Linked DNA regions of Litorilinea aerophila. Each later gene encodes a partner of the first gene's protein in a complex. Links are inferred from orthologs where the notes say so. Each region holds a gene or a part of one and is shown in the gene's direction. Other genes may lie near its edges.

The links. The genes of interacting proteins can lie anywhere in the genome.
Region 2: the proteins of carB (region 1) and carA are in contact, whole or in part, in a solved structure (PDB 1KEE), measured with the Escherichia coli proteins. The link is inferred for Litorilinea aerophila from one-to-one orthologs.

The regions. Positions count from the first base shown.
Region 1 is NZ_VIGC02000057.1:2,738-6,733, reverse strand. What follows is about bases 18-3,946. They hold carB (carbamoyl-phosphate synthase large subunit), read left to right. Parts: upstream 18-404; coding sequence 405-3,746; downstream 3,747-3,946. In the rest of the region: FKZ61_RS23305 (kanamycin nucleotidyltransferase C-terminal domain-containing protein), read left to right, coding at 3,950-3,996. UniProt on the Escherichia coli protein: Large subunit of the glutamine-dependent carbamoyl phosphate synthetase (CPSase).
Region 2 is NZ_VIGC02000001.1:285,273-288,210, reverse strand. Bases 18-2,888 are described here. They hold carA (glutamine-hydrolyzing carbamoyl-phosphate synthase small subunit), read left to right. Parts: upstream 18-806; coding sequence 807-1,970; downstream 1,971-2,888. Other genes in these bases: FKZ61_RS01095 (homoserine dehydrogenase), read left to right, coding at 1,980-2,888; FKZ61_RS01105 (GNAT family N-acetyltransferase), read left to right, coding at 18-623. Also shown: more of FKZ61_RS01105, read left to right, coding at 6-17; more of FKZ61_RS01095, read left to right, coding at 2,889-2,938. UniProt on the Escherichia coli protein: Small subunit of the glutamine-dependent carbamoyl phosphate synthetase (CPSase).

The DNA.
Region 1 (3,996 bases):
ATCCGCCTGGGGTTGGCGACAACGTGCGGCCGGGAGCCGCCCCTGGTAGGGGGCGCCCCCCGTGGCGGCCCGCCCCTACGGAAACGGGCACCCCGTTGTAGGCGTAGCTCATAGCTGCGCATCCGTTGCCCTTCCTTCACCCACCCAGGCCATGGCGACAACGTGCGGCCGGAGACCGCACCTACCGCAAACCGGGCCATCTACAGGAACCGGTATCGTCGCGTTTCATTCGCCCGAATCTTTCAACGATCCAACGGGTTGTTGTAAAATAGTTCAGATCCTGAACAGGTTGGCCCATTTGCCAACCTGCTTTTGTGTCGGACGCAGGAAATCGCCCAGTCGGTCGCCTGTGTCCGGTCTGTAACGGCAATGGTTGTCAAATTCTCCAGATTACAGGGGGACAAATGCCAAAACGAACCGACATTTCCTCCATCCTGATCATCGGCTCTGGCCCCATCGTCATCGGCCAGGCCTGTGAATTCGATTACTCTGGCGCCCAGGCCTGCAAAGCCCTGCGCCAGGAAGGGTACCGGGTGATCCTGGTCAATTCCAACCCGGCTACCATCATGACCGACCCCGAAATGGCGGACGTCACTTATGTGGAGCCGCTGACTGTGGAAATTCTGGAAAAAATCATTGCCAAAGAAAGGCCGGACGCACTCTTGCCCACCGTCGGTGGCCAGACGGGCCTGAACCTGGCTGTGGCCCTGGCCGAAGCCGGCATCCTGGATCGCTACGGCGTGGAGCTGATCGGCGCCAATTTGCGCGCCATGCAGGTGGCCGAAGACCGGGAGCTCTTCAAGGCCGCCATGACCGAGGTCGGCCTGGAATCGCCCCGCAGCGGCATCGCCCGCAGCCTGGAGGAAGCCCGCCGCATCGCCCAGGAGATCGGCCGCTACCCCATCTTTATCCGCCCCAGCTTCACCCTGGGCGGCAGCGGCGCGGGCACGGTCTTCACCCCCCAGGAATTTGACGAAAAGGTGCTCTGGGGGCTCAAGGAAAGCCCCGTCCACCGGGTGCTCATCGAAGAGTCCCTCATCGGTTGGAAGGAATACGAGCTGGAGGTGATGCGGGACAGCGCCGACAACTTTGTGGTGGTCTGCTCCATCGAAAACCTGGACCCCATGGGCGTCCACACCGGCGACAGCATCACCGTGGCTCCGGTCCAGACCCTGACCGACAAGGAATACCAGCGGCTGCGGGATCAGGCCCGGCTGGTCATGCGGGCCGTGGGCGTGGAAACCGGCGGCAGCAACGTCCAGTTTGCCGTGGATCCCAAGACGGGGCGCACGGTGGTCATCGAGATGAACCCCCGGGTCTCCCGCTCCAGCGCCCTGGCCTCCAAGGCCACCGGCTTCCCCATCGCCAAACTGGCCGCTAAGGTCGCGGTGGGCTACACCCTGGACGAGCTCAAGAACGACATCACCCAGCAGACGGTGGCCGCGTTCGAGCCATCCATCGACTACGTGGTGGTCAAGATTCCCCGCTGGGCCTTCGAGAAGTTCCCCGGCGTGGACCGGGAGCTGGGCCCCCAGATGAAGTCGGTGGGCGAGGTGATGGCCATCGGCCGCACCTTCAAGGAGGCCCTCCAGAAGGGCCTGCGCAGTCTGGAGATCGGCCGGGACGGCCTGGGCCCCATGGAGCGGGATGAAAATGGCCACTTCCGGGGCTACGACGAGAAGATCGAACTTCACGATCTGCTGCGCATCCCCAACCGGGATCGCCTCTTTGCCGTCTACGAAGCCCTGAAACGGGGGGACAGCCCGGCCACCGTCTGCCAGCTCACGGGCTACGATCCGTGGTTCGTGGCCCAGATGGCCGAGATCATCCAGTTCGAGCAGAGCCTGGAGCGCCTGGATGCCCCCACCCTGCGCCAGGCCAAGCGCCTGGGCTTCTCCGATTCCCAGCTGGCGCGGATGGTGAACGAGCGCATGGCCCAGGGGAAACTGGTCCTGCCCGAACGGCAGGCGACCAACGGCGATACGCCGCCGGAGAACGCCGAACTTTCCACCCCGGTTTCCGAGACCGACATCCGGGCGCTGCGGAAGAAGCTCCAGGTGCTCCCCACCTATCACCAGGTGGATACCTGCGCGGCCGAGTTCGAAGCCTACACCCCCTACCTCTACAGCAGCTACGAATCGGAAAGCGAGGCGCCGCCCACCGACCGCCGCAAGGTGATCATCCTGGGGGGCGGCCCCAACCGCATCGGCCAGGGCATCGAGTTCGACTACTGCTGCGTCCACGCCAGTTTCGCCCTCCAGGAGCTGGGCTACGAGACCATCATGGTCAACTGCAACCCGGAGACGGTCAGCACCGACTACGACACCAGCGACCGGCTCTACTTCGAGCCCCTGACCTTCGAGGATGTCCTGAACATCGTGGAACGGGAATCCAGCCGGGGCGAGCTGGCCGGGGTCATCGTCCAGTTCGGCGGCCAGACGCCCCTCAACCTGGCCACCAGCCTGCAGCGGGCCGGCGTCCCCATCCTGGGCACCCCGCCGGACGCCATCGACCTGGCCGAGGACCGGGATCGCTTCGGTGCGCTGTTGGATGAGCTCTCCATCCCTGCGCCGGCCCATGGCACAGCCCGCACCACGGAGGACGCGGTGGCCGTGGCCGGCCGCATTGGCTACCCGGTGGTGGTGCGGCCCTCCTACGTCCTGGGCGGTCGGGCCATGGCCATCGTGGATGACGAGGCCGCGCTGCGCCGCTACATGGCCGAGGCCGTGGCCGTCTCCATGGACAAGCCCATCCTCATCGACCAATTCCTGGAGGACGCCTACGAGGTGGATGTGGACGCCATCTGCGACGGCGAGCGGGTGATCATCGGCGGCATCATGCAGCACATCGAGGAAGCCGGCATCCACAGCGGCGACAGCGCGTGTGTCCTCCCGCCCTACAAGATCAGCAACTATCACCTGAACATCATCCGGGAGTACACCGAAAAGCTGGGCATGGCCCTGGGCGTGCGAGGTCTGATGAACGTCCAGTACGCCATCAAGGACGACGTGGTCTACGTGCTGGAGGTGAACCCCCGGGCCAGCCGCACCGTCCCCTTCGTCAGCAAGGCCACCGGCGTTCCCCTGGCCAAGCTCGCGGCCAAGGTGATGCTGGGCAAGAGCCTGGCCGAGTTGGGGCTGGTGGTGGAGCCCCCCCTGGACGGCTTCTTCGTGAAGGAGGCGGTGCTGCCCTGGAAGAAGTTCACCGGCATCGACGCCCTCTTGGGGCCGGAGATGCGTTCCACGGGCGAGGTGATGGGCCACGCCGCCAGCTTTGGCCATGCCTTTGCCAAGAGCCAGCTGGCCGCGGGGACTGGCCTGCCCCTGAGCGGTGGCGTGCTGATCACCGTCAACGACTTCGACAAGGGAGGCGCGCTCAAGATCGCCCGGGACCTGCACCGGCTGGGCTTCACCATATACGCCACCGCAGGCACGGGCGCGCTCATCAGCCGCAGCGGCATTCCCGTCACCATCCTGGCCAAGGCCATCACCGGAGCCCAGGGCTACACCACCCTGGACGCCATGCGGGATGGCAAGATCCAGCTCATCATCAACACGCCCCTGGGGCCGGACAGCCGGGAGGACGGCGCCAAGATCCGGCGGCTGGCCACCCGCATGGAGATCCCGCTGATCACCACCCTGTCCGCAGCCCAGGCCGCAGTCAGCGGCATCCGGGCCATGCGCCAACAGGAGCTGAAGGTGCGCAGCCTGCAAGAGCACTACGAGAAGCAGAAACAGCGGGTGTAGGCCACCCGGGTTTCGATCTTTGCCGGAAGACGCGCGGCTGGGAGCCGCACCTGCGGTAGGGGTTGCCCCATCGTAGGCGCAGCTCTCAGCTGCGCATCCGTCGTCGCCCCTTCACCCGCCGGGGTATGGCGACAATGGGCGGCTGGGCGCCGCCCCTGTGGTGGCTCAGGATCGGTCTCATCTGTGGATCAACCGGTGGAAGCATGGACGGCAGACGGGAAGCTTGGTGGGCCGGGCCGGGTTCCTGTAC
Region 2 (2,938 bases), on another replicon or contig:
GAGAAATGCCCATCACTGTGCGCCCTGCACAAGAACATGAAGTGGAAGCCATTGCCGCGCTGGTCAATCACTTTGCCGCGCGCAATCTGATGTTGCCCCGGAGCGAAGCCGCCATCCGCCATACTCTGGCAGACTGGCTGGTGGCCGTGGATGAAGCGCAGAGGGACCGGGTGGTGGGCTGCGGCTCCCTGGTCCCCCTCACCGAAACATTGGTGGAGATCCGCTCCCTGGCCATCCATGAGGAGTACCAGGGGCAGGGCATCGGCGCACAGTTGGTCAACCGGCTCATCGCCCTGGCCCGGGAGCGGGAATACGAACAGATCTGTGCATTGACCTTGCAGGAGAAATTTTTCCTGCGGCTGGGCTTTCAACTGGTGGACCGCTGGAGCATCAGTCCGAAAGTGTGGCAGGCCTGTATCTACTGCCCCAAATTCCACCGCTGCGACGAGGTCGCCGTCTTAATGGACCTGGTCCAGCCCCGTGCGCCGGCTAAAGAGCCGCCCCAACGATTGCCGGCCTGGAACAACCTGCTTAAGTGGGGGGAGTGGCAGCCCCTGCGGCTGGCATATCAGCAAAAGTCAGGGGAGAGCCGGGAACAGGAGCAGGAAGTGCGCAGAGGCTAACGGGAGAAAACCACAGATGGCACAGATGAACATAGATTTTTATCCAACCCCATCTGTGTCCCCCATCTGTGTCCTCTGTGGACCGAATCAAAATTGCAGGTCATAGTGCCTAGAGGCTATGAGTCTATTTTCGGTCGGAATTGGTTGGAATCGGAATTGGTTGGAAAAAGGAGTTACAACATCGTGAATGCACTGCTTGTCCTGGAAGATGGCACCATTTTTCAAGGGCAGGGTTTTGGCGCCGCGACCACAGTTGTGGGCGAGGTCGTCTTCAATACCAGCCTCACCGGCTATCAGGAGGTGATCACCGATCCCTCCTACCGGGGGCAGATGGTCTGTATGACCGTCTCCCACGTGGGCAATACCGGGATCAACCCGGAAGATGTGGAAAGCGACCGCCCTCAGATCACGGCCTTCATCGTGCGGGAGGTGAGCCCCGTAGTCTCCAACTGGCGAGCCAATGAGACTCTGCCAGATTACCTGGCCCGCCACGGGATCCCGGGGATCAGCCAGGTGGACACCCGGGCCCTCACCCGCCGCATCCGAGAAAAAGGTGTGCTCCACGCCGCCCTCAGCACCGACGGCCAGCATTCGGCGGAAGAGTTGCTGGCCATGGCCCGAAGCTGGGAAGGGCTGGACGGCCGGGATCTGGTGCAGGAGGTCACCTGCCAGGAGCCGTACAACTGGGTGGATGGCACCCGCTCCGAGTGGACACCGGTGCCCGCCGGCAAGGAGATCGCGGATCCCCGCCACGGCCAGGCCAGCAGCGATGCGCCCCTGGTGGTGGCCTACGATTTCGGCATCAAGCACAACATTCTGCGCCGCCTGACCAGCCACGGCCTGCGGGTCACGGTGGTACCGGCCCACACACCAGCCAGTACGGTCCTGGCCATGAAGCCCGACGGCATCTTCCTGAGCAATGGGCCCGGCGATCCGGCGGCTGTGACCTACGCGGCCCAGGCGGTGAAGGAGCTGCTGGAGAGCAACCTGCCCACCTTCGGCATCTGCCTGGGACACCAGATCATCGGCCTGGCCCTGGGAGGCCAGACCTACAAGCTCAAGTTTGGCCACCACGGAAGCAACCAACCCGTGAGTGACGTGGATTCCACCAACGTCCAAATCACGGCCCAGAACCACAACTACGCCCTGCAGGAGGAAGGTCTGCCGGAGAACGTGGAGATCACCCACCGCAATCTGAACGATCAGACGGTGGAAGGGTTGCGGCTGAAAGACAAACCCGTCTTCTGCGTCCAGTACCATCCCGAGGCAAGCCCCGGACCCCATGATGCGGACCTGCTCTTTGCTCGCTTTGCCCGGCTGGTGAAAGAACACGCCGGCAAGGCGTAAAGGATGACCATGCACGTGGATTTGGGCCTGATTGGCCTGGGCCATGTGGGCCAACAGGTGTTGCGCATCCTGGAGACGCGGGGAGATCGCCTGCAGCGCCGCTACGGGGTGCACTTGCGGGTGGTCTGTGTGGCCGACAGCAGCGGGGTGGCGGTTAACCCGGCCGGCTACGACCCGGCCGAAGTACGGCATTGGAAAGAAGCTGGCGGCCAGGTGGCCGGGCTGACCGGGTTCCGACCCGGTCAGCGCCCGGCCCAGGCGCTGGTCGAAGGTCCATGCCAGATGGTGCTGGAAGCCACGCCGGTCAACTTGCAGGACGGCGAACCAGGCCTGGGCGTGGTCCGGAGTGCCCTGGCCCAGGGCATCCATGTGGTGCTGGCCAACAAGGGGCCGCTGGTCCTGGCCTACCAGGAATTGCACCGGCTGGCCGCGGCCCACGGCGCCGGCCTGGCCTTCAGCGCCACGGTGTGTGGCGGCCTGCCGGTCATCAACACCGGCCAGCGGGACCTGATCGGGGCCGAGATTCTCGCCCTGCGGGGCATCTTCAACAGCACCAGCAACTTCATCTTGAGCGAGATGGCCGCCGGGCGAGCCTTCGACGAAGCCCTGGCAGAGGCACAACGCCGTGGCATCGCCGAGGCGGATCCGTCCCTGGATGTGGAGGGCTGGGACACGGCCAACAAGCTGGTCATCCTCGCCAACAGCGTCTTGGGGATTCCGGCCACCCTCCAGGAAATCTCGGTCACGGGGATCACCGGCATCACCACTCAGGACCTGGAGCAAAGCCAACGTCGGGATCGAACCATCAAACTGGTGGCCCAGGCAATTCGGGAAGAAACTGGATACCGCCTGTCGGTGATGCCCATGGAGCTGGACCAGGATGAGTTCCTGGCCCAGTGCCAAAGCTGGGAGATGGGCATTGAGATCCAGACTGATCTGTACGGCACCCTCTACCAGAAGATCTGGGA